DNA from 3 places in the Shouchella phoenicis genome. Region 2 is predicted to be linked to each of the others. Evidence: riboswitches for the same ligand, from Rfam matches in the RefSeq annotation. Region 2 holds a riboswitch; each other region holds the start of a gene.
The links. Region 2 has a riboswitch for thiamine pyrophosphate ahead of ABC361_RS09325 (3-oxoacyl-ACP reductase). Riboswitches for the same ligand answer to the same signal wherever they lie in the genome.
Positions count from the first base shown of each region.

Region 1: another riboswitch for thiamine pyrophosphate. It lies ahead of thiE (thiamine phosphate synthase); the one in region 2 lies ahead of ABC361_RS09325 (3-oxoacyl-ACP reductase).
Region 3: another riboswitch for thiamine pyrophosphate. It lies ahead of ABC361_RS03840 (acetylornithine deacetylase); the one in region 2 lies ahead of ABC361_RS09325 (3-oxoacyl-ACP reductase).

Region 1 is NZ_JBDFMQ010000001.1:1,500,882-1,503,149, forward strand. It holds gene aspA (aspartate ammonia-lyase) at 1-1,000, shown strand, start outside; TPP riboswitch at 1,035-1,145, shown strand; gene thiE (thiamine phosphate synthase) at 1,214-1,843, shown strand; gene thiS (sulfur carrier protein ThiS) at 1,840-2,037, shown strand; gene ABC361_RS08220 (thiazole synthase) at 2,041-2,268, shown strand, end outside.
Region 2 is NZ_JBDFMQ010000001.1:1,717,570-1,719,837, reverse strand. It holds gene ABC361_RS09330 (LLM class flavin-dependent oxidoreductase) at 1-526, opposite strand, end outside; gene ABC361_RS09325 (3-oxoacyl-ACP reductase) at 546-1,298, opposite strand; TPP riboswitch at 1,454-1,568, opposite strand; gene ABC361_RS09320 (GNAT family N-acetyltransferase) at 1,705-2,193, shown strand; gene ABC361_RS09315 (ABC-F family ATP-binding cassette domain-containing protein) at 2,233-2,268, opposite strand, start outside.
Region 3 is NZ_JBDFMQ010000001.1:672,487-674,754, reverse strand. It holds gene ABC361_RS03840 (acetylornithine deacetylase) at 1-978, opposite strand, end outside; TPP riboswitch at 976-1,078, opposite strand; gene ABC361_RS03835 (hypothetical protein) at 1,175-1,351, opposite strand; gene ABC361_RS03830 (class I SAM-dependent methyltransferase) at 1,443-2,268, shown strand, end outside.

The sequences.
Region 1 (2,268 bases), 220 kb from region 2:
AACTAATGATGCCTTTCCTACAGCCATTCATATCGCTGCCCTTCATATGACGCAGGGGTTAACCGATGAGTTACGAAAACTGATTGCGGAAATGGAAGGAAAAGCGGAAGAGTTTGACGATGTGCTTAAGATGGGGCGTACGCACTTACAAGATGCAGTGCCGATTCGACTTGGACAAGAATTTGGTTCTTATCGAAAAGTGTTAGTCCGTGATTTAAAACGAATTAGCCGCTCTGCCAATCATTTACATGAAGTAAATATGGGTGCCACAGCTGTCGGGACAGGCTTAAACGCGAAACCGGAGTATATTGAAAAAGTAGCAACACATCTTGCGACGGTTACAAATCTTCCTTTTAAAACAGCTGAAGACCTTGTAGATGCTACGCAAAATACGGACGCTTATACAGAACTATCTAGTTCCCTAAAAATATTAGCCATTAATTTATCCAAAATAGCCAATGACTTACGTTTAATGAGTTCGGGACCGCGTACTGGCCTAAATGAAATCAACTTACCTGCACGACAGCCTGGATCTTCCATTATGCCAGGAAAAGTAAATCCAGTCATGTGCGAAGTGATTAATCAGCTCTCTTTCCAAGTAATTGGAAATGATCATACCATTAGCTTAGCGTCTGAAGCAGGACAGCTTGAGTTAAATGTGATGGAACCTGTGCTTGTGTTTAATCTACTACAATCTTTAACCGTTCTTGAAAATGGTATGCGCGTATTCCGTGAATATGCGATTGCTGGTATTACTGCTAATATCGAGCGCTGTCGAGAGCTTGTTGAAAATAGTGTAGGTATTGTCACGGCAATTAACCCTCATGTCGGTTATGAAGTGGCCACTCGCATTGCCAAAGAAGCGTTAGAAACGGAGCGACCTGTGCGGGAAATTTGTTTGGAGCGTGGCATTTTGTCCGAAGAAGAGTTAAACGAAATTCTTGATCCAAAAGAAATGACCAAACCGGGTATAGCAGGATCGCGTTTCTTACCACTTTAAAAATAGAACCACATATGTCATACTAAAAGAAAATAGCAAAGACTAGGGGTGCCCGATGAAGTTGGGCTGAGAAAAAGAACGGATTTCTTTTACTCTTTAACCTGATCTGGTTTATACCAGCGGAGGGAAGTCGGCATACGTATCATATCATTGAGCGTGTAAACCGTAACCCCTTTGGTTACGGTTTTTTTGCGTGAAGGAGTGTAAACAAAGATGAAAAATTTTCAACTTTATGTCATAACAGGAGAAGCGTTTCATGAAGGCAGAGAGCTTCTCCATGTAATGGAAGAAGCGATTAAAGGTGGAGCAGACTTTATTCAGCTAAGAGATAAAACAAGCAGTCGGAAAGAAGTTTTTGAAAAAGCAAAGCGTTTAAATGATCTCTGTAAAGCGTATAACGTGCCGTTTATTGTGAATGACTACATTGATATTGCCATGGCAGTTGATGCAGACGGGGTTCACGTAGGACAAGATGACATGCCATTGGCTGAAGTCCGTAAACTTGTCGGTAAAGATAAAATCATTGGTGTATCAACGCATAAATTAGACGAAGCCCTTGAAGCGGAAAAAGGTGGGGCAGACTATATCGGTGTCGGCCCTATATTTCCAACAAACAGTAAAGAAGACGTGGTTGACCCAGTTACCACCTCGTATATAAAAGAAATTAAAGCGCATGTCTCGATTCCATTTGTTGCGATCGGTGGCATCAAAACTCATAATGTCCGTGAAGTCATTGAAGCAGGAGCAGACGCGGTATGTGTCATCACGGAAGTGGTCGCTGCTAAAGATGTGCAAGCAGCGGCAGAGACAATGACGAAGGCGATAAACGAGGCGAAAGCATGAACCTTTTAATAAATGGTGAGCGGCGAACTGTAAAAAGTGAAACCATTGAACAATTGATTGCGGAACTAGAATTAAATGGACATCTCCTCGTCGTCGAAATGGCTGGTGACATCATTTCACGTGAAAAATGGAGCGATACACCCTTATCTGAAAATAAGTCAATTGAACTTGTTCACTTTGTTGGAGGTGGTTGAGGTATGAATAAAAAGCCTTTATGCATAAACGGAAAAACATTACAGTCACGCTTCTTTTTAGGGACTGGTCGCTACCCAAATCCTTTTGTTCAAAATGAAGCGATTAAAGCATCTGGTGCTGAAGTATTAACATTTGCCTTGCGGCGAGTGAACTTGGAAGCGCCAGCCGAAGATGCGATTTTACAACATCTAAACGGGGAAGCTTTTCAGTATTTGCCGAATACATCGGGT
Region 2 (2,268 bases):
TTGGCTGAAACGTATCTGCGTCCCATGAAAGAAATAATTTGTCCATCAACGCAGCAAATTCATCCGCTTTCTTGTAACGGTCTCCTCGAGCTGGTAACGCCTCCATACTGTGATTAAACGCTTCACCATCTGTCATTGAAGTAACAAGGTTCCAACCTACACGACCGTTAGAAATATGATCTAAACTTAGCAGTTGTCTTGATACTGTGAATGGATTTGCAAATGTGCTTGAAACCGTGGATACGAGCCCAACATAGTTCGTGACTTGAGAAATAGCCGTTAATTTCACAATCGGGTCAAACCAAAAAGCTGGCATATCTGTTGGCTCGGCTCCTCGAAACGCTTGATTGTCAGCAAAAAAGATCGCATCAAAACATCCTTTTTCCGCCAATCGTGCTAGAGTCTGATAGTAAGAGATATTCCCAATGTCCTCTATGTAAGAATCGGGCATAAGCCACGCTGCTTGATGATGTCCACAGCCATAAAGTAAGACACCGAGATGCATCTGGTTTTCGAACGTATGCATTCCCTTCCCCTCCATTGTTTTAGTTCATCGTGAGACCACCATCTACCGTAATCGTTTGTCCGGTTATTCCACTTGCGTTTTCTGAAGCTAGATAAGCGACCATATTCGCAACATCTTGAGTCGTTGTTACCTTCTTTAATGGTGTGGATTGCGCGATTAAATCAAACACCTCTTGCGATGTCACGGCGCTTGCATCAGTCGTTTTTAAAAGCCCTCCTGAAACGACATTTGCGTTAATTCCGTGTACACCTAATTCTGAGGCGAGATTGCGCGTAAAGCCGATCAACCCTGCCTTTGCCGTTGTATATTCATGGTAGGGGACGACAGGGTTTTGAAAAAGGTTCGTTCCAATACTAATAATTGAACCCTGTTTGCGTTCTAAAAATTGAGGAAGCACACTTTGAACAACATGAAACGCTGCCTTTAATGTGCCATCGACTTGTTTCTGATAATCGTCCCAAGAAAGGTTAATAAAAGACTTTTGTTGAGAAGGATCAAATTTAAAATCGACTAGCGCATTGTTTACCACTACATCAATCTGACCGAAATAATTGGTTGCTTGCGCCATCATGGTGTCTACTTCTTCTCGGTTTGTCACATTTGCTTGAATGGCGATACTTTGGTCTTGTCCAATCTCAGACACTAGTTTCTCTGCCGCTTCTTTGCTTTTATAGTAATTGACCACAACTTGATACCCTTGATTGGCTAACGTTTTTACAATTGTTGCACCTAAACCTCTGCTGCCACCTGTTACTAATACGGTTCTTGTCATTTTTTTCGCTCCTATCCTTTTCGTTTTATACACATCTCAACCGCTCAACACTACCAATCTTTACATTTGCCTCACCTTTTTTTCTCACTAATAGAATCAAGACTAAACAAAAAAGTGCCGAGTCTGTTTTAGCCCCGGCACAATGAATGAAAGAAGACGATTCATCATAACTTTCCCACGCTGGTATTGCCCAGATCAGGTCCAAAGAGTCAAAAAGTCTCATCGCGCTTTCCTCTCAGCCCAGCTCATTGGGCTCCCCTAGTTAGTCATATATTGTTTTCAAATTCATTATATTTTTAATAATCCCTTACGTCAATTTTCGACTGCTCTTGTTTTCCTATTTTCTTTTTTCAACTCGACCGTTATAATGAGTAAAAAAACAGAATAACGAGGTGTTTCTGACAACATGATACGAAAAGCAACGAAAGAAGACTTACAAGAGATTCTTACCATTTACAACCATGCGATTCTACATACAACCTCCGTTTATTCGTACGAGCCTCATACACTCGAGATGCGTGAAACGTGGTATAACCAAAAGATCGAAGACAAGTTTCCTATTCTCGTTTTTGAAGAAGACAATCACGTCATTGGGTTCGCGACATATGGTTCGTTCCGAGCGTGGCCTGCTTATCAATACAGTATTGAACATTCCATTTATGTAGATCCCAATCAACGAAAAAAAGGAATTGCTACTCAACTGCTAACCGAAATGATTGCGTTAGCCAAACAAGATGGCTATAAAACGATGATCGCAGGGATTGATGCCACGAACGAACAGAGCATCGGATTGCATAAAAAATTTGGCTTTACACACAATGGAACGATTGAAAAAGTTGGCTATAAGTTTGATCGCTGGCTTGACTTAGCGTTTTACCAACTCATTTTCGAGTAAAAGAAAAGCTAAGACCTCAGCCGGTCTTAGCTTTATTCTTTATACAAGTTTTGTTGTCCAATTTTCACAGTTCCA
Region 3 (2,268 bases), 1.0 Mb from region 2:
AACAGCAAGAAGATGGTTTTCGATTTGTTTTGTGACTTCTTCAACCGTTTCATCTGGATAGAAATGAACAGTTATCCATAAACGGCATTCATCCGCAATAAAAGCAGGATGCCGTCCACCTTCAATAACGGCTGGATTAATCGTGTTGGTTCCTGAAGGGAATCCAGGATACGATTTTGTAATGGCCCAATGTCGTTCTAACTCTTGCAAAGCCGTAATCATTTTTGTCATTTTTTCAATTGCGCTTGCTCCATGCACGCCTCCACCTGCATGAACCATTTGTCTTCTCGTGCCGTCATGGTGCGTGGTCGGACTTTTAATGGTAATCCAACCTGTAATAACGCCGCCCTGACCTTGGATTGCACAGTGACTTGTATCCGCTACGATCGCATAGTCTGCTTGATAGCCATGCTCACAACATTGCTTCGTCCCTGCTTCCCCCACTTCTTCTCCGATAACCGATTGTAAAAAGACATCTCCCTTTAACTTCAAACCATGATCAGATACAAGTTTTAGTGCAAACAAACAAGCAGCAAGACCACCTTTCATGTCTGCAGCACCACGACCGTAAATCGTTCCATCCATAACCTCGGCAGAAAAAGGGGACGTCCTCCACACCTCATCCTTATCGACAGAAGCGACATCAACGTGACCATTTAGAATCAAACTGTGAAACGCATTTGAATACGATCCTTTTAATGTGCCAACTACATTCGGATCCCCTTCATAAACGTCCCACTGATCAACCGTTGCCCCTAATTCTTCTAAGTATTCCGCAATAAATGTTTGGATTCCTGCCGTATTTCGAGCAGGCGGCGCTGGTGTTTCAAACGAAATTAGATCTTTCACAAGTTGGATTAACTCTTCTTCTCGTTCATCTACTTGTTTCATTAACAAATCCACTGCTTCTTCCTCCTCAAAAATAAAAAACACCTCTTTTATAGGAAAAGAAGTGTTGAACGAAAAAAAACAGCACATTCGGTTCAGCCACTTCCCTCCGCTAGTATCATCTAGATCAGGTTCATAAGGGTTAAGACATCCTTGCCTCTCTCAGCTTTGCGCACCCCTAGTGGTGTTTTTATTCAATTAATTATTCCCTTCCTTAGTTTACCAAAGTAATAAGAACGTTTGTATAATTAATTCAATAAATACTTGCGTCACTCTTTTTCTGACGTTATAATTGCGGCATCATACTAAAAGGATCGGTGACGACATTCGGCATCGTCGAAGTTGGATTGACACAAACTTGACGATGACTGGAAACGAGTAAAACATTGAAAAACAAGGAATCATATGGGAGATAAACAGTTGCTAGAGCCAAGCAACGCTTCTTTGTGATCACTGTTTTCATGTTTTGCTCACTACGGTCACCAACTTACCCCGTAGAGCAGAGCTCTGCGGTTTTTTTGTATGAAAAAAAAGAATTGGAGGACTCATTCACCATGAACCGCACACTTTTAGAAACCATCAAACGCCCTGCTCTCTTTGCAAGAAATAAAAATATGTTTTGGCAGGACCCTCACATTGCGCCTTTTTTATTGGATGCCCACTTAAGTCAAGATCATGAAGGTGCTAGTCGACACGCTGGTACGGTTGGAACTTCTGTTCATTTCATTCATCAACACATTTTAAATGAAAAGCCTACAAAAATTGTTGATTTTGGCTGTGGACCTGGGCTCTATTGTGAACCGCTTGCACAATTACAGCATACTGTCACGGGAATTGATATTTCTTCCCACTCCATTCAATACGCACAAGAACAATCGAAGAAAAAAGGTCTTCCCATTACGTATATTAATCAAGATTATCTCTCGGTTCAATTGAAGCCCGAGTTTGATCTTGCCTTACTCATTTATTGTGATTACGGTGCGCTTGGAAAAGAAGAACGAAAGCAAGTTTTACAACGTATCTATGACAGCTTAAACATTGGGGGTCAATTGTTTTTAGACGTGTTTACAGAAGAGAAATTCAAACGATTTTCAGACCAACGCTATTGGAATCATCATGAACACGGCGGCTTTTGGTCGCCTGAAAATCATCTTGAACTTCAACAAAATTGTACTTATCCAGACGAACGCGTTAGCCTTGAACAAACAAATGTAATGACCGCAGATGATACTCAAACCTATTATATTTGGAATCAATATTTCACTAAACCTATGCTGCAAACAGAATTAGAAGAAGCCGGCTTTAGCACTAAAGAGGTATATAGTGATGTGACTGGAAAGCCATATACGGCCAAAAGCGACACAATGGCTTTCTTAGCAA